DNA from 2 places in the Paenarthrobacter sp. NPDC057355 genome. Region 1 is predicted to be linked to the other one. Evidence: predicted binding sites of a transcription regulator. Region 1 holds the regulator's gene; the other holds the start of a gene.
What was found. Region 1 encodes LexA, which represses DNA repair genes until DNA is damaged. Its sites were predicted from a motif close to TCGAACANNTGTTCGA; they were not measured.
Positions count from the first base shown of each region.

Region 2: ruvA (Holliday junction branch migration protein RuvA) is a predicted target of LexA. The motif match lies at 8,524-8,539, and genes of this name have one in related genera.

Region 1 is NZ_JBHVAL010000013.1:42,312-57,553, forward strand. Features, by position in the region: gene ACFUOZ_RS14500 (MFS transporter) at 1-584, opposite strand, end outside; gene ACFUOZ_RS14505 (SseB family protein) at 630-1,538, opposite strand; gene priA (bifunctional 1-(5-phosphoribosyl)-5-((5-phosphoribosylamino)methylideneamino)imidazole-4-carboxamide isomerase/phosphoribosylanthranilate isomerase PriA) at 1,538-2,281, opposite strand; gene ACFUOZ_RS14515 (hypothetical protein) at 2,328-2,486, opposite strand; gene hisH (imidazole glycerol phosphate synthase subunit HisH) at 2,487-3,230, opposite strand; gene hisB (imidazoleglycerol-phosphate dehydratase HisB) at 3,227-3,853, opposite strand; gene ACFUOZ_RS14530 (histidinol-phosphate transaminase) at 3,901-5,019, opposite strand; gene ACFUOZ_RS14535 (LysM peptidoglycan-binding domain-containing protein) at 5,099-5,458, opposite strand; gene lexA (transcriptional repressor LexA) at 5,805-6,548, shown strand; gene ACFUOZ_RS14545 (ATP-dependent DNA helicase) at 6,553-8,613, opposite strand; gene hflX (GTPase HflX) at 8,606-10,168, opposite strand; gene ACFUOZ_RS14555 (class I SAM-dependent methyltransferase) at 10,685-11,299, shown strand; gene dapF (diaminopimelate epimerase) at 11,280-12,248, opposite strand; gene miaA (tRNA (adenosine(37)-N6)-dimethylallyltransferase MiaA) at 12,295-13,230, opposite strand; gene miaB (tRNA (N6-isopentenyl adenosine(37)-C2)-methylthiotransferase MiaB) at 13,246-14,775, opposite strand; gene ACFUOZ_RS14575 (regulatory protein RecX) at 14,775-15,242, opposite strand, start outside.
Region 2 is NZ_JBHVAL010000001.1:703,202-718,443, forward strand. Features, by position in the region: gene ACFUOZ_RS03215 (DUF349 domain-containing protein) at 1-90, shown strand, start outside; gene ACFUOZ_RS03220 (hypothetical protein) at 185-814, shown strand; gene ACFUOZ_RS03225 (RelA/SpoT family protein) at 811-3,204, opposite strand; gene secF (protein translocase subunit SecF) at 3,366-4,355, opposite strand; gene secD (protein translocase subunit SecD) at 4,355-6,106, opposite strand; gene yajC (preprotein translocase subunit YajC) at 6,221-6,604, opposite strand; gene ruvB (Holliday junction branch migration DNA helicase RuvB) at 6,750-7,826, opposite strand; gene ruvA (Holliday junction branch migration protein RuvA) at 7,819-8,463, opposite strand; gene ruvC (crossover junction endodeoxyribonuclease RuvC) at 8,564-9,142, opposite strand; gene ACFUOZ_RS03260 (YebC/PmpR family DNA-binding transcriptional regulator) at 9,187-9,942, opposite strand; gene pdxT (pyridoxal 5'-phosphate synthase glutaminase subunit PdxT) at 9,946-10,647, opposite strand; gene ACFUOZ_RS03270 (MurT ligase domain-containing protein) at 10,749-12,077, shown strand; gene ACFUOZ_RS03275 (type 1 glutamine amidotransferase) at 12,074-12,844, shown strand; gene ACFUOZ_RS03280 (CapA family protein) at 12,848-14,113, opposite strand; gene ACFUOZ_RS03285 (M3 family metallopeptidase) at 14,186-15,242, shown strand, end outside.

The sequences.
Region 1 (15,242 bases):
ACATCGCTCCGGGTGGGCGGGTTGAACCACATGAGGAATAGTCCCGCCACGGAAACGGAGACACCCACGGCAGTGAGGCCGAGAGCCGAATAGCCGCTCGTGGCCACCACTGCGCCCACGGCCGGACCGATCATGAACACAACCTCGGTGGCAATGGAGTCCAGGGCGAACGCCGAACGGCGCTGTTCCCCATCCACCAAAACACCCAACGATTGTCGGACAACACTGAAGATCGGCAAGGTGAAAAGGCCGCCTATAAAAACCAGCGGCAGCAGCCACTGGTAGGAAACGTGCGGCACAATCGACCAAATCACGGTCTCGGAAATGACGGAAGGGATCAAGGCCTTCCGCAGCCCCACCATATCCACCCTGCGGCCACGCCACGGTGCACCCAGGGCGATGCCGATGGTCATGACCGCGGCCGCCGCTCCAGCGGCGGCATAACCTTGCCCAAGCGTCAGGACAATGTGGAGGGTGAGGAGCACCCCGGCGGCAGAATGTGGAATGCGGGCAATCATGCCCACCACCAGCAGACGCCGGACAGGCCGGATGGACAGCATCTCTTTATAGAGAGCGAAGTTCACTCAATCCTCTTTTCCCCGGGCAACCCCGGGGAACCGGACCTGCCATTAGTGCGGCGCGGGCTCCTGTGCTGCGCGCTGCAGTTTGATCTCCATGGAATCGACACCCTCGGCAAAGGAGTCCATGCTTGCCCATGCTTCGTTCAACTGGCCGACAAGCGTCTGCACCGCCGCGGCGTCCAGCCCGTCCTCAAGGAAGAGCACCACACGCAGTTCCGGACCCGGACCGCCGCCTTGCACCTGGCGCCCGTCGGCCGTGAGGGACGCAACGCCACCTCCGGCCCGCGTCTCAAGGCGCCGGACCGCGGGGAAAGCTGAAATTGTCGAAACGAGAGCAGTCTCCAGTTGATCATCCAGGTATGACGGCGTCCAGTCCTTCTGTTGGGCCAGAGCCCACAGGGCCGGTCGCCGGACCACGAAGGCGAAGTCGGAACCGGGATCCACAACCAGCAGCTGGGCGCCTTCCGATACTGCCGAAAGCGCCGCCCGCGCGGCGTAAACAGCCACCGGGCGCGCCTGCGGATGCCACAGTTCCAGAGCAGCCGCGGAGGTGAACACAGGCATTGCCGTACGGCCATCGGGTGCCTTGAGTGTGACCAATGCCATATCGGCCTGTTTGTCGGCATGCAGCCCGTCAACGCCTTCGGCTTCCTCGGCCAGCTGGGCCACGACCGGAACAAAGACCCGGGCCGTAGCCAGGGAGGCTACCACTTCGGCTTCGCCGCCGGTGCCGTTAAACAGCCCGGCTATGGCAGCGAGGTAGCCGGCGTCCGCGCTTCCGTCATCATCTTCGAAGTTGTGAATCTTGGCGTCGTCACCGGCAAGGCTCCTACCGGCCCACGGCTGGCCCGCCGAGTCCGTCGCCCCGCCCGCACCGGCCAACGCCGCCGCTATATGACCCGGCAGTTCACGCTTTTCCGGCTGGTGTGCCTCCTGCCCGGCTGTGTGACGGCCCATCAGCGGCGGCCGGCCACGTCCAGCGCTTCGGGCAAGGTGAAGGCGCCCGCATACAGGGCCTTACCGACAATCGCACCCTCAACACCGAGCGGCACCAGTTCGCGCAGGACCCGGAGGTCCTCCAGGCTGGAGATACCGCCCGAAGCCACAACCGGCTTGCCGGTCTTCTCCACCATCTGGCGCAGCAGATCCACGTTGGGGCCCTGCAAGGTGCCGTCCTTGGTCACATCCGTCACAACGTAACGGGCGCATCCTGCGTCCTCGAGCCGGGCCAGCACTTCCCAGAGGTCCCCGCCCTCCTTCGTCCAGCCGCGGCCGGCAAGGGTGGTACCCCGGACATCAAGCCCGACGGCGATCTGGTCACCAAAACGCTCGATCGCCCGCTTGGTCCAGTCCGGGTTCTCCAATGCAGCCGTGCCAAGGTTCACCCGCGCAACGCCCAGTTCGAGGGCACGCTCAAGGGATTCGTCATCCCGCAGGCCGCCGGACAGCTCGACTTTGACGTTGAGCTGCGAAACAACCTCGCTGATGAGCGCGGCGTTGTTTCCCCGGCCGAAAGCGGCGTCCAAGTCAACCATGTGAACCCACTCCGCCCCGGCATTCTGCCAGTTGAGGGCTGCCTCGAGGGGAGTTCCATAGCTGGTTTCCGAACCTGCCTCTCCTTGCAGGAGGCGCACCGCCTGGCCGTCGACAATATCGACGGCAGGCAGGAGTTCCAGGACGGACTGGGAGGAGGTGGTCATGAGGGTCCTTGCAGTGTGAGGGTTCGCCGGCGTACCACGCCGCGATTCAGTTGGCGGGAAGTGTCAGGAGGTAGGCAGCCAGCAGGGACATCCCGGCCAGCACGTAAAAAGAAATGGAAACCCAGCGGGGCTTCTTCTGTTGATGGAAGGAAAGTCCCCCACCCACCAACAGTCCCGCCAGGCCCATAAGGACTACAGACCACATTCAGGCAGCACCGCTCCCGGACGATTCCGGAGCGGGCTTCCGCAGGCCCTCGACCCAGTTGCGCAGGAGCCTTGCTCCGGCATCCCCTGATTTCTCGGGGTGGAACTGGGTAGCGCAGAGGGGACCATTCTCGACGGCGGCAATGAACCGTGCGCCGTGCTCGGACCAGGTAACCTTCGGGGGCTCCATGCGGGGCTGGACAACATCGAAGTTCCACTCCTGCACCCCATACGAGTGCACGAAGTAGAAACGTTCCTGCTCGACCCCTGCGAAGAGTTTGGAACCTTCCGGGACGTCCACGGTGTTCCAGCCCATGTGCGGCACCACGGGAGCCGGAAGCAGCTCCACCTTGCCGGGCCATTCAGCCATGCCTTCGGACTCGGTGCCGTGCTCGACGCCGGCTTCGAAGAGCACCTGCAGGCCCACACAGATAGCAAGCACCGGACGCCCGCCGGCGACACGACGACCAATCATGCGGATGGCATCGACAGCTTTGAGTTCCTTCATCACGGTCTCGTAGGCACCGACTCCGGGAACAACCAGTCCGTCGGCGTTGAGCACGTCCTCCGGCTTGGAGCTGAGCAGCACGTGCGCTCCTGCCCTTTCGAGGGCGCGGACGGCGGAACGGACGTTCCCGGATCCGTAATCCAGAACTGTCACCGTGGGCTTGCCCTCCGGCGACTCCGGCTTCACCGAAGCGGTGGCGTCGGCCACTGCTCCGTCTTTCAAAAACTGGCCGCTCACAGGGCCCCCTTGGTGGACGGGATTCCCTCAACACGGGGATCGGACTCAACGGCCGCACGGAGTGCACGCGCGAACGCCTTGAACTGGGCTTCGACAATGTGGTGCGGATCGCGGCCCGCGAGAACGTTCATGTGCAGGCAAATTCCCGCGTGCAAAGTGATCGCTTCGAAGACGTGCCGGGTCAGTGAACCTGTGAAGTGGCCGCCGATGAGGTGGTACTCCTGCCCGGCAGGCTCACCGCCGTGCACCAGGTAGGGGCGGCCGGAAACATCCACGACGGCGTGCGCCAAGGCCTCGTCCAGCGGCACGGTGGCCTCGCCAAAACGACGGATGCCTGCCTTGTTGCCCAAGGCCGTACGCAGGACCTCGCCAAAGGTAATGGCGACGTCTTCCACGGTGTGGTGGGCATCGATGTGGGTGTCACCGGTGGCCTTGACGGTCATGTCGATCAGCGAGTGCTTGCACAGGGCGGTCAGCATGTGGTCGTAGAAGGGTACTGAAGTGCTGATGTCCGAAATGCCGGAGCCATCCAGGTTGATCTCCACCAGCACGGAAGACTCACTGGTGGTGCGCTCCATGCGGGCAGTGCGGGCAGCGGACGGCGTAGCGCCGGTTTCGCTCATTGGGGAACGTCCTTCTACAGGGAGGATGGGTTGGTCTATTGACAAGTTTAGGCGCGCTGGGAAACCGCGCCGTCCAGGAGGGCTTCCAGCGCCTCCAGGAAGGCAGTGGTTTCCGGCTCGGTTCCGGCCGTGACGCGCAAGTGCCCGGGGATGCCGACATCGCGGATCAGCACGCCGGCATCGAGCAGGCCCTGCCAGATCGTGTGAGGATCCTCCAGCCCGCCGAAAAAGACGTAGTTGGAGTCCGACGCCGCGGGCTTGAGTCCCATGCGGAGAAGTTCGGTCACGATGCGATCCCGCTGGACCTTGATGTCTTCGACGTCGGCCATAAGGGCTTCGCGGTGCGTCAAGGCCGCGAGGGCGGTGGCCTGGGTGATGGCTGAGAGGTGGTACGGGAGTCGTACCAGCCGGATCGCGTCTGTTACCTCCGGGGCCGCAGCCATGTAGCCAAGGCGTGCTCCAGCCAAGGCGAACGCCTTGCTCATGGTTCGGGAGACAATCAAACGCTCGCGCCCGGGCAGGAGGGTCAGGGCACTGGGAGTGTTGTCGTGGGCAAACTCGTGGTAGGCCTCATCCACGATCACGATGGCCTGACTTGCTTCGCCGGCTTCATACACAGCCTCAACCACATCCAGAGTCAAACCTGTGCCCGTTGGATTGTTCGGCGAGCACAGAAAGACGACGTTGGCCCCGGTCTCACGGACCTGTTGGGCTGCCGACTGCGCATCCAGTCCGTAGTCGTCGGCACGAACGCCACGGATGTACTCAGTGTCCGTTCCGCTGGCGAGCAACGGGTACATGGAGTACGTGGGAGGGAAACCAAGGGCTTTGCGCCCCGGGCCGCCGAATGCCTGGAGAATTTGCTGCAGGACTTCGTTGGAGCCGTTGGCAGCCCAGATGTTGTCCGCAGAAAGGCCGTGGCCGAGGTACTCCGCCAGGGCTACCCGAAGGTCGGTGAATTCGCGGTCCGGATAGCGGTTCAAGCCAGTGGCGGCGGCGGCCACTGCCTCCGTAATGGCCGCCTGCACATCAGCAGGGACGCCATGGGTGTTTTCGTTGACGTTGAGCAAAACGGGGACATCGAGCTGCGGTGCGCCGTAGGGGCTCAATCCACGCAGGTTGGTCCGGAGGGGAAGTCGGTCAAGTCGCTCAAGCTGCTCACTCACTACAACAGTTTAAGGGGCCACCGCGACTGCCGAGTAACTGTGACGTACGGGCAGAGGAAAGACACGCGTATTGCGGGCATCAGTGGGCCGGCACGAACAACTGCTGCCCTGGAAGGATCCGGCCACCACGGAGGTCGTTCAGCTGGATGATTTCGGCAATGACTTCACGCGGGTCCCGCTCCGGAGCCGCAGCGCCGGCAATACCCCACAGCGACTGGCCGGGCTGCACTGTCACGGACACCGCAACGGGCGGCTGCAACTGCGCCTGGGAGTCGGAAGCCTTTGCCGGCGAGGTGATAACCCCTGCGAGGCTAAGGAGAGCAGCCACCAGTAGCATGGCCGGGATACCAAAGAAGACCATGCGGCCTCGGCGGGTGAGGCGGAGACGTGCGGGCGCCGGAGCGGTGCGGAAATCAGCGAACGAAGTGATTGCGGACATGAGCTGAGCCCTTCTGAGCTATTGCGCCGCTCCGGAAGTCCCGGATCAGCGCTGCCAATTCATTGTGTTCCTCCCGGCGGCGCCGGATGTTCGAACGGCTTGTTCGAACATCCACCGTCAGCGCGAGGTTTATAGAACACATATTCGAACCTTGCTATGACATTTTTAGCACTTATCAACGAACGGTGTCGAGACTCGCTAGAACAAATGTTTGATAAACGCCTGTGCCTGCCCTACGTTTGAGTGAAGAAACAGCACTGTTTCAGTGGAACAGGAGGGTCTGACATTTTTTCCAGGCCCTGCATCCCCGGCTCTCTTCGGGGCGGAAGGAAAGGCATTGGCGAACATGGCAGCAAAAGCCACAGGCGGCGGGGCACCCCTGCGAAGCCAACAGCCTCAAAAGACTCCCAAGAGCCTGACCGTACGTCAGAAGAAGATCCTGGAGACCATCCAGCGGTCAGTCAATGACAACGGTTATCCGCCCAGCATGCGCGAGATTGGCGACACCGTAGGACTGGCCAGCCTGTCCAGCGTGACGCACCAGCTGTCACAGCTGGAAAAACTTGGCTACCTCCGCCGGGACCCCAAACGACCCCGCGCCATGGAAGTGTTGATGCCCCTGACCCTCGACGGCGGCCCGATCCCGGGCGTCGAGGCTCCGGCAACGCTGCGAAGCGCCGGCGGCATGGCCGTCACCGAACTGGTAAGCGCCAGCGACACCGCCATGGTTCCGTTGGTCGGCCGCATTGCAGCAGGTGGTCCCATCCTCGCCGACCAGACCGTTGAGGACGTGCTCCCGCTGCCCAGGCAACTCGTGGGACACGGTGAGCTCTTCATGCTCAAAGTGGCAGGAGACTCAATGATCGATGCCGCCATCTGCGACGGCGACTGGGTGGTTGTCCGCCGTCAGAACGATGCCATCAACGGCGACATCGTGGCGGCGCTGCTCGATGATGAGGCCACCGTGAAAACGTTCCGTCAGCGGGACGGACACACCTGGCTGCTGCCCCAGAACACCCAGTACGAACCCATTCTCGGCGACCAAGCCACCATCATGGGCAAGGTCGTGTCCGTACTTCGCTCCATCTAGCCTCTCAGGCCTTCCGGGCGGATTCCAGGCGCTCCAGGACCCCACGTACCACCGAACGGTCCGTCGTGGCCCAGAAGGGAGGCAGAGCGGCCCGCAGGAACCCTCCATACCGTTCTGTCGAGAGCCGTGAATCCAGGACGGCCACTACCCCCTTGTCCCCCGTTGAACGGATCAGGCGCCCCGCGCCCTGCGCCAGCCGGATGGCAGCGTGGGTGGCCGAAACCGCCATGAATCCGTTGCCGCCGGACTGCGCCACCGCACGGGAGCGGGCAGTCATGAGGGGGTCATCGGGCCGCGGGAACGGAATCCGGTCAATGACCACCAGGCGGCATGAACCGCCTGGCACGTCCACGCCCTGCCACAGGGACATGGTTCCGAAAAGGCACGTATCCGGCTCATCGGCGAATTGCTTGACCAGGGCGGCCATAGTGGACTCACCCTGGCAGAGAATGTCCACGTCCAGGCGCAGGCGCATGGCGTCGGCCGCTTCTTCGGCTGCCCGCCGTGATGAGAACAGGCACAGGGCTCCCCCACCCGATGCCCGGATCAAATCTTCCAGTTCATCAAGGGCCTCAGGGGATGTACCCCGGCCTGGCTTGGGAAGGTGCTTAGCCACGTACAGCACCCCCTGTTTGGGGTAATCGAAAGGCGAGCCGACGTCGATTCCCGTCCAGCTCGGGGCGCCGTCGCCGATCAGTCCCAGCCCACCCGCGGCGGGCTCAAAAGCGGAGCCGATGGCCAGTGTCGCCGATGTCAGCACCACCGTGTGTCCTGCAAACAAACCCTCGCGCAACCGGCCCGCCACGCTCAGGGGCGCGATGTTGATGAGCGCCGGAGCAGTCTCGTCTGGTTGTGAGTAGCCCTGCTGGGGATCAAAGGTGCTGTTTCGGGAGAACCACACCACTTCTCGGTTCTCCTTGGCGGCAAGCATCCGCTCACACAGCTCAAGGATGAGCATGAGCCGGGAGCGCGCCAGTTGGCGGCCGCCGTCGGCCGCGTTGGATGCATCGGTCTTCGAGTCGGACAGTGCGGCACGTGTGGCGTCGCGCAGCTGGTCCAGGCAGTCAAGCTGTTCGTCGTTGAGCCCGCCGGGCAGCAGCCCGTTGGGAACTCCCGCGATAGCCATATCAAGGCGGTCCGCGGCCGCGTTCAGGGCATCGACCGTAATGGCCGTGTGTTTGCGTGCACTCGATGCTGCGGCATGGACCATGGCCACGGACAGCTGCCCGGTAACCGCGCCGGTGACGCGGTCCTGCAGTTCGTGGGCTTCGTCTACCACCACGACATCGTATTCGGGCAGGACGGCCAGTCCCTCGAAGGCACTGACGGCCAGCATGGCGTGGTTGGTGACGACGACGTCGGCCTCAGCGGCCCGGGCCCGGGCGAGCTCGCTGAAGCACTCCTCCGCGAGAGGGCATTTCTGGGCCCCCAGGCACTCCATGGACGTCACGGACACCTGTCGCCAGGCCCGGTCCGTGACGCCGGGCATCAGTTCATCGCGGTCGCCTGTGGCTGTCTTTTCAGCCCATTCACGAAGGCGGACAACTTCCTTGCCCAGTTGTGATTGCGGTCCTCCCATGGATGCCGCGAAGTGCGGAACACTGGTGTCCTCGCCCAGGGAGAACAGTTGGCCCTCCGACGGCTCTTCACTGGGAAAGCCGCCCTCCAGCTTCTGCAGGCAGACGTAGTTGGCACGGCCCTTCACGAGCGCCACGTTGACCGGCCGCTCGAGTGCGGGGTTGATGGTCTCCAGCAACCGCGGCAGGTCCCTGCCGACAATCTGGGTCTGGAGAGCCAAGGTGGCGGTGGACACGAGCGTCGGTTTGTCGCTGTCCATGGAATGCGCGATCAGCGGAATCAGGTAAGCCAAGGACTTACCTGTTCCCGTTCCCGCCTGGACCAGCAGATGCTCCCCGTTTTCGATGGCCCGGGTTACGTGCTTGGCCATTTCGTGCTGGCCGGCACGGCTTTGCCCGCCCATGCCGGCCACAGCCCGGTCCAACAGTTCGAGGGTGGTCTTCTCCCCCACCGACTCGACGGCGTCCGCCGCCACCTTCTCAACCATTGCTGACGAATGACTCCAGTTCGGCTGCCAGTCCTTCACGGACCATGACCACGATCCGTGTGCCGTGTTCCTCGTGGTCAATGCTGAGGATCTCCGAATCGGAGCTGTGCAGCTTGCTGATCAGCTCGCCGCGATCGTAGGGAATCAGGAGCTCGAGCCGAACACCCGGGCGCGGAATGGACTGGCTGATGTCCTCCAGCAGTTCAGCGATTCCCTCGCCCGTACGGGTGGAAACCACGGCGTGCCGGGGTTCTTTCTGCTTGAGGCGTTCGACCACGAAGGGGTCTGCCACATCAACCTTGTTCAGGACGATGATTTCGGGAACCTTGCGCGCATCCACCTCGGAAAAGACAGCGCGCACTGCGGCGATCTGCCCCTCGGGGTCCGGGTGCGAAGCGTCCACGACATGCAGGATGAGGTCCGCGTCAGCCACTTCCTCCAGCGTGGACCGGAAGGCCTCTACCAGTTGGGTGGGCAGGGAACGCACGAAGCCCACGGTGTCGGCCAAGGTGTAGCCGATGCCGTCGGGGGTTTGCGCTTTGCGGACGGTCGGATCCAACGTGGCGAACAGGGCGTTCTCCACCAGGACACCGGCGTCGGTCAGGCGGTTCAACAGCGAGGACTTACCGGCGTTGGTGTACCCGGCGATCGCGACGGACGGAACAGCATTACGACGGCGGTTGGCACGTTTGGTCTCGCGGGCCGGCTTCATCGCGGCGATTTCACGCCGCAGTTTGGCCATGCGTGTACGGATTCGACGACGGTCCAGTTCGATTTTCGTTTCACCGGGACCACGCGAGCCCATGCCGGCACCGGCACCACCGACCTGGCCACCGGCCTGGCGGGACATGGATTCACCCCAACCACGCAGGCGTGGAAGCAAGTATTCCAGCTGGGCCAGCTCCACTTGTGCCTTGCCTTCACGGCTCTTGGCGTGCTGGGCGAAGATGTCCAGGATGAGCGTGGTCCGGTCGACCACCTTGACCTTGACAATGTCCTCCAGCCCGCGTCGCTGTGACGGGGCCAGTTCGGTGTCGACGACGACGGTATCGGCACCCGTGGCGGCGACGATGTCCTTGAGTTCCTGCGCCTTGCCGGAGCCGAGGAACGTTCCGGGGTCAGGCTTCGTGCGGCGTTGAACCAAACCGTCGAGGACTTCCGAGCCTGCGGTTTCTGCCAGGGCCGCCAGTTCACGCAGGGAGTTCTCCGCGTCGGCCAACGTGCCTTCTGTCCAAAGGCCGGCCAGGACGACGCGCTCAAGGCGCAGCTGCCGGTATTCAACTTCGGTGACGTCTTCGAGTTCAGTGGACAATCCTGCGGTACGGCGCAGGGCGCGGCGTTCGGCGAGGTCTTCCTGGTCGCCGTCGAAAATGCTGTGCTCTTGGTCCAGGGTCGAAATGGCCTGTGCCTTGCCGAACACGCCATTGGCGTCGTTGTCATCGGATGCCTGCGCGGGGACATCCTTGGAAAGAATCCGGTCGATGACGGCCTGGATTTGTTCAGGACTCATGTCCTGGGCGTCGGAATCGGATCCGGAATGATTCTGGGTGGTCATGGTCTCCTTAGACTGTTCGGCAATTCCAGAATAGTGCTGTTTGTTGCTGGATGGGGCGCTCTTCGCGCTGGGCTGACCGGTTTGGGCCAAAATGGTCTCCTGTGTGCTGGACGCCGATGGCTCACTGGGCTCTGGCGTCGGTGTTCTGGCGGGTGGATCCGCGGGAAGGCCTCGGCGTGTCGGAAGTCCTGGTACTGCCCCACAGGATCTGCCGTCTGGCGAAGTGATCCTGGAAGCAGGGCGGGGAGTGATCTTCTGAGCGTCCGGCACCACGAAGTGGTAGTGGCGGACTGTTGCCGGTGGGACCTGCCTGGCGGAAAGGCCGTGGGCCGGGCATTGGAGCCAAGCCGGGCCTGCATCGCGGGCGGTGCCGTCGAACGCCTGGCAGTCCAGGCGCGGATTCGGCGAATTACTCAAAGATCAAGAACATGGATTAAATACTATCAGCCCTGTCAAACCGGCCCCCGGTCAATGGCAGTTTCCCAAGGCGCCGATAGCCAACTAATCTGGCAAATTATGGAGTCTGCACACTATTTCACCGCCCAACCGGCTGGACCGTTCACCCGCAAGCCGCTCACGGTGGAGCTCGCCGGTGCTACCCGCCACCTGCAGACCTCCTCAGGTATCTTCAGTCCTGACGGTATCGACAAGGGTACGGCGATCCTCCTGTCGGATGTCCCGCCACCGTCCCCCCGCGGCAACCTTTTGGACATCGGCTGCGGTTGGGGTCCTATTGCCCTGACGCTCGGGCTGAAGGCACCCAATGCCCGTGTCTACGCCGTGGATGTCAATGAACGCTGCGTGGTGCTTACCAACGAGAATGCCGCCGCCCTTGGCCTGGACAACGTGACGGCAAGCTTGCCGCATGAGGTGGACCCCGCCGTCGAGTTCGACACTATCTGGTCCAATCCTCCGATCCGCATCGGCAAGGACGAGCTGCACTCCCTGCTGCTCACCTGGCTGCCCCGCCTCGCTCCCGGCGGCAACGCGTGGCTGGTGGTTCAGAAGAACCTGGGTTCGGACTCCCTGCAGCGTTGGCTGGCAGCTGAACTGGACGAGTCGTTCACGGTTTCCCGTGAAAGCACCTCCAAGTCCTTCCGGATCCTTCGTGTCAGGAAAGCGTCCCGCTAGCCACAATGACGGCAGGGCCACTGAGCTCTACGTGTTCACGGCCACCTGCGCCGGGGAAGAATTTCACACCGACGACGCCGCCAGGCACCTTTACATGCCAATCGTTGGGAGCCGTGCTGCCCGCCCAGTGACGGATCGCCACTGCCGCTGCACAGGCTCCGGTGCCGCAGGACTGGGTCTCCCCCACGCCGCGCTCATGCACGCGCATGGTGATGGTTCCCACTCCGTCCTCCACCAGCGGTTCGGCGGGGACGACGAATTCAACATTCGTGCCATTGACCGGTTTGGGATCGACCACGGGGGCTTTGAACAGCTGTGTAGCCGAGAGCTCGCTGAGTTCAGCCAAGGCCACAACCGTGTGCGGGTTGCCCATGCTGACCGAGAGGCCTGGCCTGGCCACTTCGAGGCCGTCGGCGCTGACCAGGGCGTCCATCGCCTTGCTCGTTGCCTCGTCAGGGAAGATGAACTCCCAAGGACCCATGTCCACGGCGTACCCGTTGGCGGTTCGAACCACCTTCTTGACACCTCCACGGGTGCCGATCGTCAGGATCCCACCCGGGCCAAGGTCCACCAGGCCCTGTTCGCTGAGGAAGTGGACAAAGACCCGCACGCCATTGCCACACATCTCGGACAGGGAGCCATCGCCGTTGCGGTAGTCCATGAACCACTCTGCTGCGGGATCCACCTCCAGCAACGCCCGGCCTTCCGGGAGGAACCGGGAAGGAACGGCGCGGATCAGGCCATCGCCACCGATGCCCGTGTGGCGGTTGCACAGTTGAGCGACCTGCTCGGCAGTGATTTCGTGTGCGTCCCCGGGATCTGCAATCAGGACAAAGTCGTTGCCGGTTCCATGCCCCTTGGAAAACGCAAATCCGGCCAGGCTCGATGTGGCATTGGTTGTCTCGGCAGCCGAGGGCTGGCGGGTGGGAACTGCGGCGTTTGCATCCATGGAATCAAGGCTACCTTCCACGCCTGTTCGGCCAGAAATTGCCAAGCTAGCCGTGGGTGTGAACCAGCGACACCGCCTTGGAGACGATATCGGGGTCCTTCCAGTCCAGCCAGGAAATCCGCGGATCAGCGCGGAACCAGGTGAGCTGGCGGCGGGCAAACTGCCTGGTCGAGACGATGGTTTCCTCTACTGCATCCGGCACGTCCATGTCGCCGTCCAGGACCCGGAGGAACTGTGCATAGCCCAAAGCCCGCGACGCCGTTTTTCCCTGTCGCAAACCCTGGGCGTCGAGGCGCTGCACCTCTTCGGCGAGGCCTGCCTCCACCATCCGGTGCACGCGGTGGGCAAGGCGCTCCCTGAGTTCTTCACGGTCCACGGACAAGCCGATCTGGACGGCGGGCTGGTAGTACTCGCGCTGGGGCATGAAGGAACTGAACGGGCGACCCGTGAGTCCGAAAACCTCGAGGGCGCGGATTACCCTTCGCGCGTCGCCAAGGCGTGCGGCCGATACCGGATCCACTTCCTCCAGCCGGGCCCTCAGTGGAGCAAGTCCCTTTGCTTCGTACTCCTGCTCGAAGCTCTGCCTCAAAGCGGGATCCGTGCCCGGAAACTCAAGGATGTCCAATGCAGCGCGCACGTAGAGGCCGGACCCGCCCACCACGATGGCACGTTTTCCCCGGGAGTGTACGTCGTCAATGGCTGCGCGGCATTCGGCCTGGAAGTCAGCCACGCTGGCCTCCTCAGTCACGTCGAGGGTGTCCAGGAGATGATGTGGAACTCCCCTGCGCTCCTCCATGCTGATCTTGGCTGTGCCAATGTCCATGCCCCGGTAGAACTGCAGGGCATCGGCATTGATGACTTCTCCATCGAGGGCCAGGGCTAGGTTGACGCCAAGATCCGACTTGCCTGAACCTGTGGGCCCCACGACGGCGATGACCGGCCGGGCGTGCTTGGAGTTCCGGGCGTCCCGGGAATGCGACATGGATTCCGGACCCGGTCAGGCGCGGCGGGCAGGCAGCGCCGGCATGCCCAAGGACACTCCGGTCTTGCCGCTGGAAGCGCCGAGGGTGGGGACGCCGCAGGAGTCGGCTTGGGACCGGTCCCAGGCATCTCCAGCACGCGAACGCCGCAGGACATAATCACTGGCTGTTGCGGGGTCGGCCACCAAGTGGAACGCCGCAGCCTCCGTGATGGTCACGGTGACAAAGTCACCGGGGCGCGGAGCCTCCGCACCGTTCGGCACGGAAAAGTGCACGAGCCTCTGGTCTTTCGATCGCCCGGAAAGACGATGGGTCTCCCCGGCTTTCCTGCCCGCCTGGGCTGTCACCAACACCTCGACCTGGCGTCCAAGCTGTGCCGCATTCTCCTCGGCGGCGATGCGGTCCTGCAAAGCCGTGAGCCGTTCAAAGCGCTCCTGGACAACCGCCTTGGGCAACTGGTCCGGCAGTTCGGCTGCCGGTGTACCCGGACGCTTGGAGTACTGGAACGTGAACGCCGAGGAGAACCGGGATTTCTCTACGACGTCCAACGTTGCCTGGAAGTCTTCCTCGGTCTCACCCGGGAAGCCCACGATGATGTCTGTTGTAATGGCGGCGTGCGGAATCCGCTCCCGCACTTTGTCCAGGATGCCCAGGAACCGGCTGGAGCGGTACGAACGGCGCATGTCCTTGAGTACCTTGTCAGATCCCGACTGCAGGGGCATGTGAAGCTGGGGCATAACGTTGGGGGTCTCAGCCATGGCCTCAATGACGTCGTCCGTGAACGCCGCGGGGTGGGGACTCGTGAAACGCACCCGCTCAAGGCCTTCAATATCCCCACAGGCACGCAGCAGTTTGGAGAACGCCTGACGGTCGCCGAATTCGACACCGTACGAGTTGACGTTCTGTCCGAGAAGGGTGACTTCAACTACTCCGTCGTCAACGAGGGCCTGGATCTCGGCAAGGATCTCGCCGGGACGCCGGTCCTTCTCCTTGCCGCGGAGGGAAGGCACGATGCAGAACGTGCACGTGTTGTTGCATCCCACGGAAATGGAAACCCACCCCGAATACACGGATTCGCGCTTGGTAGGAAGCGTGGACGGAAAAACGTCCAGGGATTCCAGAATCTCGAGCTGGGCCTCATTGTTGTGCCGGGCGCGGTTGAGGAGGGCCGGGAGCGCTCCAACGTTGTGGGTGCCAAAAACAGCGTCAACCCATGGCGCCTTCCGGACGATGGTTTCGCGGTCCTTCTGGGCCAGGCATCCCCCAACGGCGATCTGCATACCGGGGTTGGCTTCCTTGACCTGCCGCAGTTGGCCCAGGTTCCCGTAGAGCTTGTTGTCCGCATTCTCGCGGACGGCGCAGGTGTTGAAGACCACAACGTCGGCGAGGTCGCCGTCGGCAGGCACGTAGCCGGCGTCCTCAAGCAGGCCCGCCATGCGCTCCGAATCATGGACATTCATCTGGCAGCCGAAGGTCCGGACCTGGTAGGTCCTGGGCTCAGCAGAAGGACTGGTGGCTGCTGTTGGGGAAGGAATGGTCAAACTCACTACTCAAGGGTACCGGCTTCTGCAAGCACCTCACCGACGATCCTGAACGCCAAAGAGGGGGCGTAGCCTTTGCGCGCCAACATCGAAGCCAGCCTGCGGGTGTGCTTGTCCCGCTCAGCCCGATCCGAGAGGTTCATGCCCGGGCGAAGCTTGCGTTCCACGAGGTCGCGGGCTGCCGATTCTTCATCCTGGTCACTAAGCTGCGAGAGCGCATCTTCTGCCGACTCGAGGTCGATGCCCTTGTCCGACAGTTCGCGCCGAAGCGCACTCTTGGCAAGCTTCTTGCTCTGCGAACGGCTTCGAACCCACATTCTGGCGAACTCAGCGTCATCAATGAGCTGAACTTCTTCGAAGCGGTCCAGCACTGCCTCTGCGACTTCTTCCGGAACGTTGCGCTCGGCCAGTTTGCGGGAGAGCTGCAGCCGGCTCCGTGGCGCCGTCGTCAACTGTCGAAGGACGATGGCGCG
Region 2 (15,242 bases), on a different contig from region 1:
CAGCGTCGCATCAAGGCTGCTCGCGAAGCCCTTGAAGCCCGCCAAGCCTGGCTCGACCAAATCCAGCGTTCGGCCAGCGACCTCGCATAGTCACCCATAACGCTGCCACAGGCTCCGTTCCGGTTATCCACATAGCCAGGACGGAGCCTGTACTCGTTGGACCACGCACCGGAATGATCGAGTGATGGTCCCCTCTGATAAAGCCCCGCACCTGCTGGAGCCGGTCATCCCCGAGCTCTACTCCCCTGGCCGCATCTTCACGTGGAACGAGCTCCAGGGAATGGCCGTTGACGGCATCCTGCTGCCTCTGTATGGAAAGAACTACGCTTCTCCGGGTGTGGCCATCACGCAGCGCATCCGGGCCCGCGCAGCAGCCCTGAGCGTCCCGGCACGGATCCGCACCAAAGTAGCCGCCGGCAGGTTGACCGCCGCCTGGATCTACGGGTGCGCCAAACCACCGGAAAAGTTGTCGCTCCTGGTGGACGCGAAACACCGCATCTCCAGCCTTCGCGGCACCCTGGGCTGCAGTCTCCATGAAGTCCGGCTTGGGCAGATGGATGTCGTGAGCCTCGGCGGGATGCTCGTGAGCAGCCCACTGCGTACCGCGGCAGACATCGCGCTGCACGTTGAAGCCGATCGTGCCCTGCCAGTGCTGAGGCGCCTCCTGGACCGACCCGAGCTTGGCATCAAGCTACGCCTGCTGGTCCTGGCAGTGGAAGCTGCTCCCCGCGTGCCTCACAAGAAACGCGCCTTGGCCACCTTGGCGCAACTCACACCGAAGGCGGCGCCCCGGCCCGGGTCAGTGCCCAACTAGCTCCTGCGGCTGTTTCCGGTAGTGCGGTAGACGTCAAAGACCCCATCGATGCGACGAACAGCGTTCAGAACGTGGTGAAGATACTTTGGGTCGCCCATTTCGAATGCAAACTTGGAGATCGCAACCCTGTCGCTGGAAGTGTGGACGGATGCAGCCAGGATATTGACGTGGTTCTCCGACAGAATGCGCGTCACGTCGGACAGGAGCGACTTTCGATCGAGTGCTTCAACCTGGATCTCCACCAGGAAGACGCTGGACTGCGTCGGCGCCCATTCGACGTCGACAATCCTGTCGGGCTGGTCACGCAGGCCGGAGACGTTGGTACAGTCCGTCCGGTGCACGGAGACGCCGGAACCGCGCGTCACGAAGCCCAGGATGGGATCCGGAGGAACAGGCGTACAGCACCGTGCCAGCTTGACCCACACGTCGCCCACGCCCCTGACGATGACGCCTGAATCCGAGAACTTGGATTTGGCCACCTGGGTGGGGATGCTGACCTCGTCCAGGTCCTCGTCCGGTGTCTCATGTCCGCCCAAGTGCTCCATGAGCTTTTCCATGACGGACTGGGCCGAGGTATGCCCGTCTCCGACACCTGCGTAAAGGCCGGAGATATCCACGTAATGGAAATCCTCGGCAACTGCGGACAGGGCATCGTGGGTCATGAGCCTCTGGAGCGGGAGGTTCTGCTTCCGCATTGCGCGGGTGAGCATATCCTTGCCGCGGTCTATCGCTTCTTCGCGGCGCTCCTTGGTGAACCATTGCCTGATCTTGTTGCGCGCCCGTGCCGACTTGACGAAGTGCTGCCAGTCCTGGCTCGGCCCGGCCCCTTCAGCCTTGGAAGTGAAGATCTCCACCCAGTCGCCGTGGTTCAGTTCACTGTTCAGCGGCACGAGCTTGCCGTTGACACGTGCGCCGATGGTCCGGTGCCCGACTTCGGTGTGGACAGCGTAGGCAAAGTCGACGGGAGTAGAGCCGGCGGGAAGGGCCATGACTTCGCCCTTGGGCGTAAAGACGAAGACTTCCCGGGCGTTGATCTCGTAGCGGAGGGAATCCAGGAACTCTCCGGGATCCGACGTTTCCTGCTGCCAGTCCACCAGCGACCGCAGCCAGCCCATGTCGCCGTCCCGCGGGCTGCCCGGGCCTTGTGCCGTACGGTTTGGCTGGTCCTTGTATTTCCAGTGGGCGGCTACACCGTACTCTGCCCGACGATGCATCTCGTGTGTGCGGATCTGGATTTCAACGGGCTTGCCCCCGGGACCGATCACTGTCGTATGCAGGGACTGGTACATGTTGAACTTGGGCATCGCGATGTAGTCCTTGAACCTGCCCGGCAGGGGGTTCCATCGCGAGTGCAGGGTGCCAAGGGCCGCATAACAATCACGGACGGAGTCCACCAGGACCCGCACGCCCATGAGGTCGTTGATGTCGTCGAAGTCCTTATCCCTGACGATCATCTTCTGGTAGATGGAGTAGTAATGCTTGGGGCGGCCTGTAATGGTGGCCTTGATCCTGGCAGTCCGAAGGTCGTCCGCTATTTGGTTGCGGATAACGCCCAAGCTCTTTTCGCGCTCCGGAGTGCGGTCCCCCACCATGCGGACGATTTCCTCGTACACCTTGGGGTAAAGGGCAGCGAAGGACAGGTCCTCGAGTTCCCACTTGATGGTGTTCATACCCAGGCGGTGGGCCAGAGGCGCGAAGATCTCAAGGGTTTCCCGGGCCTTGCGCGAAGAAGACTCCGCGGACACGAAACGCCAGGTGCGGGCATTGTGGAGACGGTCTGCCAGTTTAATCATGAGGACCCGGATGTCCTTGGCCATGGCGACAACCATTTTGCGGACGGTTTCCGACTGTGCGGCCTCGCCGAAGCTGACCTTGTCCAGCTTGGTGACGCCATCGACCAACATGGCAACCTCCGGCCCGAAATCCCGGGTCAGGTCAGCCAAGGTATAGGGAGTGTCTTCCACGGTGTCATGCAACAATGCAGCAGCCAACGTGGTGCCCGTCATGCCCAGCTCGGCCAGGATCGTAGCCACTGCCACCGGGTGGGTGATGTACGGATCGCCGCTCTTGCGCTTCTGGCCCTGGTGGCTCCGCTCAGCGACGGCGAAGGCGCGTTGGATCAGGTCGAAATCCTCTTTGGGATTGTTGGCCCTGACGGTCCGCAGCAATGGCTCAAGGATCGGCGAGTACGGCGCTACACCGCGTCCGGTCAACCGCGCCAGCCGGGAACGCGTGCGTTCCCTCCGGCCGGGGAACGTGGGACGGGCTCCGGGCATGTCAACTGGTACGGCGCCTGCGGCCCGGGCGGACACACTTGTTGCAGGGACCACAGCTGAGTTGCGGTCCTCTTCCCCGCCCGCCAGTGGTGCCGACGTCGCTCGTTCTTCCACAGAAGTACCCCTCACAACCGATTTAATTCTTCCAGTCTATTCCCGCAAGTGAATGCTTCTGCAACTGGACAGCACATGACGAACGGCCGGGCAAGTCAAAGAGCCGGTCACCGCAGGGTTGCGGTGACCGGCTCTTCGGAGATTTGACGCTGCATCGGCCCCTAAACGGTGGCTTGCGCCCTGCGGTGGGCTACCTTCTTGGCCTGCTTGACCAGCTCCGGTTCGCCCTGGCGCAGCCAGGCGTAGAGCGGCGCCGCGATGAAGATCGTAGCCGCCGTGCCGATAAGGATGCCAACAAACAATGCCAGCGACAGGTCACGGAGCGTTCCGGCACCCAGCAGGCCTGCACCAATGAACAGAATTGCCGCCACGGGCAGGACCGCCACCATCATGGTGTTGATGGAGCGGACCAGGGTTTGGTTCACCGCGAGGTTGACCTCTTCGCCAAAGGTGCGGCGCGTGGAGGTGGAGATGTCCGAGGTATTTTCGCGGATCTTGTCGAAGACCACCACGGTGTCGTAGAGCGAGTAGCTCAAGACAGTCAGGAAGCCGATGATGGCCGACGGCGTGACTTCGAAATCGCTCAAAGCATAGACACCCGCGGTGGTGAACATCGTGACGAGCATGCCAACAAGCGCTGACAGGGACATTTTCCAGGTCCTGAAGTACAGGGCCATGAGGACCGCAGCCAAGCCGACGAAGACCACCAGGCCGATGAGGGCTTGCCGGGTCACGTCTTGGCCCCACGTCGGTCCGACGAAGTTGGAGGTGACCTCGTTCGCTGTGACGCCATAGGCGCTGGTGAGCCCGTCCTTGATGCGGTTGGTCTCGTCGTCGGTCAGCTGATCCGTCTGGATCCGCATGGTGTTTCCCGCAACGTTTGCAACGCGCGGAACTGCGTCCGGAACGACGTCATGCACAGCCCGCTCGCCGAGCGCGGCATCTGTGGTGCTCACGTTGGAGACAGTGAACTCCGAGCCACCACGGAACTCGATGCCAAGGTTGAAGCCGCCCTTGACCACCGGGATCAGGATGGACAGCGCCACGGCGACAGCCGCGATGGTGAACCAGATCTTCTTTGAATTGACGAAGTTGTACGAGCGCTTGCCCGTGTAGAGCTCATGGCCGAAGGTTGCGAAGCTCGTTGTCATTACTTCTCCTCCTTGCTGCCGTTGGAAGTGCCGGTCAGTTGGCCCTTCGCGGCAAGGCGCCGTTCGGCGATGGTCATGCGTCGTTCGGCTTCAGCGGCCGCTCCGGCGTTCCGGGCGCGGACCGGCGTCGGCTTTTCCTCCGGTGTCCGGAGCCGGCCGGCTCCGCGGTACAGCGGGACGGCACCGAGGCGGTCAGGCGACAGTCCGGAGAAGCGGTGTCCTTCGCCAAAGAACTTGGTCCGGGCGAGAACCTGCAGCATCGGATGCGTGAACATGAACACCACAAGGAGGTCCGCAAGGGCGGTCAAGCCCAAGGTGAAGGCGAAGCCGCGGACGTTTCCAACCGCCACGAAGTACAGGACCACTGCGGCAAGAAGGTTGACGGCCTTGGAGGCCAGAACGGTGCGCTTGGCACGCTTCCAGCCGTTTTCGACGGCGGACACCAGGCCGCGTCCCTCGCGCAGTTCGTCACGGATGCGTTCGAAGTAGACGATGAACGAGTCCGCTGTCTGGCCGATGGCCACGATCAAACCTGCCACACCTGCCAGCGACAACCTGTAGTTTTCGGTCCAGCCGAGGATGGCAATGGCCAGGTAGGTCAGCAACCCGGCCACTACCAGCGAGGCGATGGTCACGAATCCCAAGGCCCTGTATTGGAAGAGCGAGTACACCACAACCAGCAACAGGCCGATCATGCCGGCCAGGAGACCGAGGCGCAGCTGGTCGCCACCGAGCGTTGCCGAGATCTGCTCCTGCGACTGGATCTCGAAGCTGATGGGCAGGGCGCCGTAGCGCAGCTGGTCAGACAGGGCCTTGGCACTGGCCTGGGTGAAGTTGCCGGTGATCTGCGGCTTACCGTCGGTAATGACGGCAAGGGCCCGGGGCGCGGAAATCACTTTGTCATCGAGGACAATTGCGAACTGCGCCTTGGGGTCGTCGGTGCCCTGGGCCTGTGCCGCGACGTAGAACTGGTTGAGGCGTTCGGTGACTGCCTTGAACTTTGCGGTGGCATCGCCGTTGAAGACGATGTTTACGCCCCAGGAGTTCGTAACAGAACCCTGGGCCCCCTGGACCTGGGAGAAGGTGGAATCGCTGATGTCCTGGCCCTTGACCTCGACCGGCCCGAGTATGTACTTGGTGGCGGGAGTCTTGTCAGTGGCGGGTTCACAAGCCACCAGCGGCTTGGCGGGGTCCGAGCGGTCGCGCTTTTCGTTGGAGGGGTTGACGCAATCCAGCGCCTCAAACTCCTTCTGGACATCCGGGGTGACCCAATTGATGTCGCTGGCGTTCGTCGGCTCGGCGGTGGGCTTGTTCAGCTTGTCATCAGGTGTCCGCTGCTCGGCAGGGATGGCGGCAGGATCTCCAGCGGCGATAACAGGCCGGAAGTTCATGTCAGCCGAGGCCTGGATGAGATCGCGGGTTTCCTTCGATGGGGTGCCCGGCAGGCTTACAACCACGTTCCGGCCCGACTGGGTACTGATTTCGGCCTCGGCGACGCCGGAACCGTCAACACGCTGGCGGATAATCGCCACAGCCTGGTTGAGCTGCTCTTCGTTGATATCGGCAGCACCCTCCACCCGGGGTGCCAGAATCATCTGGGTTCCACCTTCGAGGTCCAGTGCAAGCTTGGGAGCCCAGCTCGCATTGCCGGTCATCACGCCGCCAGCCAGGAGGACGGTGAGTACAACGAATATTGCTCCAAGCCATGTCAGCACCCTGCGGGCTGAATTTTTGGGGCCGGTCCTTGCCATTTTCAATCTTCCTGTTATCGCCGGACAGCCGCCGGCAGGCGCTGGTGAGCGTCTGCCGGCGGCTTTCCGCAGCCGTAGAAGTTGCCTTGCGCGGTGGTGCCGCGACTGACGGTGCTAGTTGTCCTTCTTGTCCTCTTTGTTGAGGCGCGCAATGGTCTCTTCCGGCGTCTCGCCGGCCGCCGGGGTTTCAGTACCCGTTGCGGTCAAGGAAGAAGCGTCATCCGGAACCACAGGGGCTTCCTCAGGAGTCGCCTCGACTACCTTGGTGACAGCCTGGCGGTGAACCGTGGCCTCGTTGCCCGGGGAGAGCTCGATAACGACCTTGTTCTCCGCTTCGTCGATGGACACGATCCGGCCAAAGAGGCCGAAGCTGGTCATGACGTCGACTCCCGGAGCAAACTTGGACTGCATCTCAGCCTGCTGCTGCTGGGTCTTCTTGTTGCGCCGGAACATCATGAAGACAAAGAGTCCAAGCATGACGAACAGCAATATGGTCATTGGATCCACAGGGAAGTTCCGTTCTGTACTTACGTTTTGGTTCACGGCAACGTCCCTGGGAGATCCGCGAGCCTGGCGCATGGATCAAGGACTCGAACGTGCCGAGCGTCATACCAGTCTAGAGGGAAAAGCTGAACGCAGCGTGTTAACCCGCAGTATCTACGCTTTCGGCGTGGTTTTCGTCTTCGTCAAACAGGGCAAGGGTCTCCTGTCCGAACACTCCGGCCGGCACGGCATAGCCAAGATGGGTCCAGGCTGAAGCCATCGCGATCCGGCCACGGGGCGTGCGGCCCAGCAGCCCTTCGCGCACGAGGAATGGCTCCGCCACTGTCTCCACGGTCTCGGCCTCTTCACCCACGGCAATGGCCAAGGTGGACAGTCCCACCGGGCCGCCATTGAACTTGGTAATCAGTGCTTCAAGGACAGAGCGGTCCAGCCGGTCAAGGCCACGCTGGTCCACTTCGTACATGTCCAAAGCAGCTGAGGCTGACCGCGCATCGATCTGCTCAATGCCATGAACCAAGGCCCAGTCCCGAACCCGGCGAAGCAATCGGTTGGCGATACGCGGTGTTCCGCGGGAGCGCCCGGCAATCTCCGTGAAACCTGCCGAGTTCACCTTCAAATCAAGCAGTCCGGCAGAACGGCGCAGGACGAGTTCAAGCTCGGCCACGGAATAGAACTCGAGATGGCCGGTGAAGCCAAACCGGTCGCGCAAAGGACCTGGCAGGAGTCCAGCCCGGGTGGTGGCTCCTACCAGAGTGAAGGGAGGCAACTCCAGGGGAATGGCCGTAGCGCCGGCCCCCTTACCCACCACAATGTCTACGCGGAAGTCTTCCATGGCCATGTAGAGCATTTCTTCCGCAGGCCGGGACATGCGGTGGATCTCGTCCAGGAAAAGGACCTCACCCTCAGAGAGGGAGGACAGTATCGCGGCCAGGTCTCCGGCATGCTGGATGGCCGGACCACTGCTGATCCTCAGCGGAGCATTCATCTCCGCGGCAATGATCATGGCCAGTGTGGTCTTGCCGAGCCCGGGAGGGCCGGACATGAGTACGTGGTCGGCGCTGCGGCCTCGCATTTTTGAGGCCTCAAGTACCAAGGCCAGCTGCTTGCGGACGCGGTGCTGGCCTACAAAGTCATGAAGGTTCTTGGGACGAAGGGCCGCCTCGATGACCCGCTCTTCCGGTTCCTCTCCCCCGCTGACCAGCGACTGCTCAGCCACGGGTGCCTACGCGGTTGCCGGCGCGTGCGCCGTCCTGACCAAGCCACCGCAGCGTGGCCCGGAGAATCTGTGCGACATTTCCTGCGTCCACCAATTCGGGCGAATCAGCCATGGCTTTGTCGATACTTCCGTTGGCATCCTTTTCCGACCAGCCAAGGCTGGTCATGGCAGCGACCACCTGCGGCTTCCACTCAGCTTTGACGGCTGCTGCGGGTGCGGCTGCGGTGCCAGTGCCATGCGGAACCAACTTGCCAGCGAGCTCAAGGACGATCCGGCCGGCAACCTTGGGACCGATGCCGGGAACCTTCGTGAAGGCCTTGCCGTCGCCCGTATGTGCTGCAACGCGGATGGCCTCCGGTTCGTGCACTGCGAGCACTGCCAGGGCCAGCCGCGGTCCGACCCCGCTGACGCTGAGGAGGACATCGAAAACTTCCCGCTCGTCGTCGTCGGCGAAGCCAAAAAGTGTCAGGGAGTCCTCGCGGACGATCATGGACGTAAAGAGCTTGGCGTCCGAACCTACCTTCAGGTGACTCAGGGTCTGTGGTGTTGCGAACACGCTCATGCCCACGCCGTTGAGGTCGATGACCGCGCTGGACAAACCAACGTGGGCTACTGTTCCACGAAGAAAACTGATCAAGACCCGGCTCCTGAAATACTGCCTGCCCTGCCACCTGGAACTGCGGCCTGGACTGACTATCCGAACATATCTACGAATACCCTAGCAAGACGGCTGGGTATCAGCGCGCACGGCGCGCTTTGGCTTCGGCATCCGCCCAAGCTTTCTGGGCCGGGGTCAGCGTGCCCCCGCCACCAGCTCCGCCTGCAGTTCCCATTCCGCTTCCGGCCCGCCAGGCGTGCGTCAGGGCCAGGGCGAGGGCATCTGCTGCGTCCGCGGGTTTCGGCGGAGCATCCAGGCGCAGGATCTTGGTGACAAGCTTGGTGACTGCGTCCTTGTTCGCCGAACCGCTGCCCGTAACCGCGGCTTTCACTTCCGACGGCGTATGCAGGGCCACGGGGATGCCACGGCGCGCCGCGGCGGCGATCACCACGCCTGAGGCCTGGGCCACGCCCATGACAGTGCTGACGTTCATTTGCGAAAAGACGCGTTCGACGGCGACGACGTCCGGTTTGTGCAGGTCGAGCCACTCATCGATTGCCTTGGCAATGACCAACAAGCGCTTGTCCAGGGTCAGTTCCGCAGACGTACCTACCACACCGACTGCAACCATGGTGGCACGGCGGTTCCGCTCGATGTCCACTACACCGATGCCGCAACGGGTAAGGCCCGGATCGACTCCCAATACGCGAAGAGTCAAGTCCGGGCCTTCCTGTTGATGATCAATACTGAATGCTGCCACGCCTACTCGGCGTCGAGGGCAGCCTGCACTTCCTCGCTGAAGTCCGCGTTGCTGTAGACGTTCTGGACATCGTCCAGGTCCTCGAGCGCATCGACGAGCTTCATGAACTTCTTGGCGCCGTCAATGTCCAGCTCCACCTGCATGGACGGGACGAATTCTGCTTCGTCGGTTTCGTATTCGATCCCGGCTTCCTTGAGGGCATCCCGGATGGCCTGGAGGTCAGAGGGCTCCGAGTGGATTTCCCAGTTCTCGCCACTGTCCTTTACTTCCTCGGCACCGGCGTCGAGGACGGCCATGAGGATGTCGTCCTCGCTGAGAGCGTTCTTCGGCAGAACCACGACCCCCTTGCGGGCGAACAGGTAGCTGACCGAGCCCGGATCGGCGATGGTACCGCCGTTGCGGGAGATGGCCAGGCGGACTTCGGAGGCCGCCCGGTTCTTGTTGTCGGTAAGGCACTCGATCAGCAAAGCCGAGCCCTGGGGGCCACGGGCTTCGTACATGATTTCGGTGTAGTCCACGACTTCACCGGTGAGGCCGGCGCCGCGCTTGATGGCGCGGTCGATGTTGTCGTTGGGGACCGAGGTCTTCTTTGCCTTGGTGACGGCAAGTTCCAGGCCGGGGTTGCCGGCCAGGTCCGGTCCACCCATGCGGGCAGCAACTTCGATGTTCTTGATCAGTTTTGCGAACGACTTTGCACGCCTGCTGTCAATGATGGCTTTTTTGTGCTTGGTGGTCGCCCATTTGGAGTGGCCTGACATGCTTTACGCTTCTCCTCTGATCATTCGAATAAAGAGTTCATGCACACGCTTCTCCCCTGTCACTTCCGGATGGAAGGAGGTGGCCAGCAAACGGCCGGAGCGCACTGCAACAATTCTAGCCACTCCATGCAAAGCGGCGGTGTGGCTGGCGTGGTCGGGATCGACTTGGGCCAGAACGTCCACGCCCTCTCCCACGCGCTCAACCCAGGGTCCGCGGATGAACACTGCGTGGACGGGGTCCACGCCGTCCTCTCCGGCACTGAAGTCCAGCCCCTTGAAGTCAAGGTCCGTTTCGAAGGACTCGCGCTGGCGGCCGAAGGCATTGCGGCGAACAGTGATGTCCAGCCCACCGAAGGTCTGCTGCGGGTTTCCCTTCAGGTCGGTGGCAGGATCGGCAATCTCATTGGCAAGGAGGATCATCCCTGCACAAGAGCCGTACACGGGAAGCCCTTCCGCGATCCGCTGCTGGATCGGTTCGCGGACTTCGAAGATCCGGGACAGTTTGTCAATGGTGGTGGATTCGCCACCGGGGATGATCAGGCCGTCGATGTCATCGAGCTCGGAGGGCCGGCGGATGCCCACGCCTGTTGCTCCCGCGGACTCCACGGCGTGGATGTGCTCACGGAAATCGCCCTGGAGTGCCAGTACGCCGATCCGGAGGCCTGTGCCCAGGCGTGATGAAGCGTCGGAAAGGGGGTTGGTCATTGGTCCATCATAGTGGCCCCGGCGGTTCGGGCAGTGCCGGGAAGCGGCCTGCCACTGCGGCGACCCGGGTTCCATGCCCCGACTGGGATATATTACAGAGCATGCTTTCCTACAGCGTCCCCCTCGGCAAGCTGGTCCGCACCCTGTCCCGGCTTCGGGGCGGAGGGTCGGCGTTCCCCGGGCTGGTGGTCGAGAAAATCGATCCCCGCTTCATGCAGCGAACGCTGGCGTCTCTGCCTCACGGCGTAGCCGTCGTCAGCGGCACCAACGGTAAGACCACCACTACCAAGATGGTGGTGGAACTCCTGGAAAGCCAGGGCCTTAAGGTTTTCACCAACCGCACTGGCAGCAACTTCACCCGGGGCGTGGCAGCATCATTGCTGGGCGAGGTCGACTGGCGGGGCAAGCTCGATGCCGATATTGCAGTCCTTGAACTTGATGAAGCGCACGCCGTGCATTTCGTCAACAAGGTGCCTCCCCGTTTCAGCCTGCTGCTGAACGTCCTCAGGGACCAGCTGGACCGCTTCGGCGAAATCGACAAGACCGCCCGCCTTCTGGAGCATATCGCCTCCAAAACATCGGACACGGTGGTCCTGAACCGTGAGGATCCGCGCGTTACTCGGATAGCCAACGCCATCAACAGCCTCGACGCCGTCTATCACCCCAGCGTCCGCTACTTCGGCCTGGACGAATCACTCCGCAGCACGTTCCCGAACGACGACGAGATGCGGTCCGGAAGCGGCCCCTCGCCTTCAGGAACGTCGGTAGCCGCAGCGACCGGCGAGGCAGTCGAATTGCCGGATGCCGACGTCGTACTTCGACGGGTAGGCCCCCAGGACGCCGACTTTGAGTTCGACGGCAAGACGGTGACCACCACCATGAAGCTGCGCGGGGTTTACAACATCTTCAACGCAGCCGCTGCGTTGTCGTTGACCCGCGCGGTTCTGGGGACCGGCCCTGTTGACACTCCAAAACTCGTCAAGGCCCTCGGGAACGTGGCTCCGGCGTTCGGGCGCGGCGAAAGCCTCACAGTGGACGGCCAACCGCTGGAACTGGTGCTGGTCAAGAATCCCAGTGGTTTCCGGCTGGGCCTGAAGTCGTTCCCGGCCGGTGGCTATGCCACCATGATCGCGATCAACGACAACTATGCCGACGGCAGGGACATGTCGTGGCTGTGGGATGTGGAATTCGAGTCCCTGCGTGAAGGTGGCGTGGATGTCCTCACCGGGGTCCGAGCCTACGACATGGCCCTCCGCCTCCAGTACGATGACGTGCCCTTCGGCACGGTGGAACCTGACATCACATCCGCCTTGCGCACGTTCATCGACGGTTCGCGAGGCAAGCCAAAGCGCATCTTCTGCACCTACACATCCATGCTCGCCATTCGCCGCGAACTTGCCAAAATCACCATAGTTGAGGTGGTCTCATGACCTCGGAAACCGCGCCCCAGGCCGCACGACCGCAGGCTTCGCAGCCCAGCAAGGGCACCATCCGCGTGCTCCAGCTGTACCCACGGGAAATGAACATCTACGGCGACTGGGGCAATGCCCTGGTCCTCAAGCAGCGCATCAAGTGGCACGGCTATACGCCGGAACTGCTGGAGTACAACGTGGGCGATGAATTCCCGGATGATGTTGACATCATCGTAGGGGGCGGCGGACAGGACAGCGGCCAGCTCGTCATCCAGGACGATCTCCAGGCCCGCGCGGAGCAATTGCGGGAGCTTGCCGACAACGGCGCGCCCATGCTGGTGATCTGCGGCCTGTACCAACTCTTTGGCAAGTTCTTCAAGACCAGTTCGGGGCCCACAATCCCCGGCATCGGCATCCTGGATGTTGAAACCCAGGGCACGGACGAACGCCTGATCGGCAACGTGATCATGAAGTCAGCCGAGTTTGGCGACATCATGGGCTACGAGAACCACAGCGGGCAGACCACTTTGGGTCCCGGCGTCGAGCCTTTGGGGACGGTTACCAAAGGCGCCGGCAACAACAGCAAGGACGGCCACGAGGGCGCGCGCTACAAGAACGTTGTGGCCAGCTACCTGCACGGCTCGCTGCTGCCGAAGAACCCCGCTATCGCGGACTTCCTGATCCGCACGGCAGCAGAGCGCAAGTTCGGAACCTTCGTTCCGGGAATGCCCGACGACGACTACGCCCACCTCGCGCGCGAACACGCTGCCCGCCGCCCGCGCTAGGGTTTACTTTTCCTTGGTGACCAGCAGTTCATGGGCACCGGCCGTCGCGGCTCCCATGGACTCAACCACGGTTTTGGTTCTTTGGTGCGTTTCGGCGTCGGCCGCGGGCGTGGCACACACGCCTTGCGGGGCATCGCTCGCGACTGAACACCACCGATAAGGGTCACGGACAATCACCGAGGGTGCCCATGCCAGGTCCGAGGCGACCCAGGTTCCGGCAGCATTTTGGCTGAACTGCGCCCTGACCAACAGACCTTCATTGTTGACGACGTACCAAGGTGACAACTCAGTGATGCCGTTACCCAGTCCATAGACGATCCACGTGCCCTTGTAGTTCTCAATGGGGAGCACAGAGTGGGTGTGGTGCCCATAAATCATGGTGAACTGGCCACTGTCCACGAGTGCATGGGCGACCTCCTGCTGCTGGGCATTGGGTTCACTGGCGTATTCGTCACCTGCGTGCATCACTCCCAGGACGATGTCCGCACCGAGTGACCTGGCTTGGGTCGCCTTGGCGATCATGGTAGCGGGGTCCAGTTCATCAACCAGCCACGGGTACTCCGGGATCTGGCCATTATGCCCGTAGGTTCCTTCGATGACTGCTACTTTGGCAGCGTCCGTTTGCAGCATCAGAATTTCCTTGGATGCTGCTTCCGTCCGGTAGGAGCCAGTGTGCTTCAAGCCGGCGGCGTCCAGGGCATCCAGGGTTCTGAGCAGCCCCTCGGTCCCGCGGTCAATGGTGTGGTTGCTGGCCGTAGTGCAGGCCTGGTATCCGATGTCCTTGGAAGCGGCGATAATTTGTGGAGGAACATTGAACGACGGATAGGCCGAGAAGGGCCCCTCTGGCGTAGCCACCGGGGTTTCCTGATGGCAGATACCCAGGTCACTGTTCCTGATGTAGCGCCTCTGCCCTTCGAGAAGCGGCACAAAGGTATAGCCGGGCTGGCCCGCCGCAGCGGCGTCGGCCCTTGCCTGCTGCCACAACTGGGTGTGGACCAGCATGTCGCCAGTCACGGTAACCGTGGTGCAACGCAGTTCCGGACAGGCCGGTCCCTTGCCGGGGGTCGGGTTAGGTGCGGGGGTGCGTGTTGCTGAAGGTGACTCAACTGCCGGTTGCGATGGATCGCTGCTTGGTGTGGGATCGTTGTTCTCTGCGATGACCCCGCAGGCGCCCACGGTCATGGCCAGGACTACGGACAGGGCTGGCAGCACTGCCAGTTGCCGTCGTCGCCATCCGGCAGCAAATGTGATGTTCCCCATGCTGTTCATCCTACGGTGAACACCCGCGGAACCAGGCGCGCCGTCCTTGAGGACACGATTTCTACGTGAAAGAGTCACTTCATGACCAATCCCCTGCTTAGCCCCAGCCCGCTGCCGTACGGACTCCCGCCGTTCGCCGACATTTTCCCTGCCCACTACGCCGAGGCAGTAAACGCCGGACTGGCAGCGCATTTGGAAGAGATTGACGTCATCGTAGCCAACCCGGCCCCTGTTACGTTCGAGAACACGGCAGTAGCAATGGAGCGGTCGGGATCTCTCCTGAAGAGGACGGCGGCAGCCTTCTTTACATTGGTCTCCGCCGATGCCGATGAAGCCATCAGAGCGCTGGAGACGGAACTCTCCCCCAAGTTCGCGGCCCACCAGGATGCCGTGTACATGAACCGGGGCCTTTATGAACGCTTCTCAGCCATCGACGTGGCGGGCCTCGATACCGAATCAACCCGCCTGGTGGAGGAATACCTCAAGGAGTTCCGCCAGTCCGGCATCCAGCTCGATGACGCCGGGCAGGACCGCCTGCGGCAAGTCAACGCGGAGCTCTCACGGCTGGGAACCGACTTTGGCCAGCGGGTCAAAGAGGCGATGAAATCCTCAGCCCTGCTTCTTGACGACGTCGGAGACCTCGCCGGGCTGCCGGAGGAGGACATCGCAGGCGCCGCCGAAGCGGCCAACTCCGCAGGCCATGGCGGAAAGTACCTGCTCACGCTGATTCAACCGAGTAACCAGCCTGCCCTCGCCTCCCTCGAAAAGCCGGCCATCCGCCGTCGTTTATATGAAGCCTCGCTTGCGCGGGGCACGGCTGGCGGGCCGCTGGACGTCCGTGAACTGGTGTTGGCCACTGTCCGCCTGCGGGCAGAGAAAGCAACGTTGCTGGGCTTTGCCAATTTTGCCGAGCTCGTGGTGGATCAGCAGACGGCCCCGGGATTTGGCGATGTTCAGGCCATGTTGCGCCGGTTGGCACCTGCCGCCGTGCGTAACGCCGAGGCCGAGGCCAAGGCGCTGGCCGAGGCAGCGGGCAGGGAACTGGATCCTTGGGATTGGCCGTACTATTCGGCCAGGGTGCGCAAGGATAAGTTCGAGGTGGACGAACAAGCCCTGCGTCCCTACTTTTCCTTGGAGA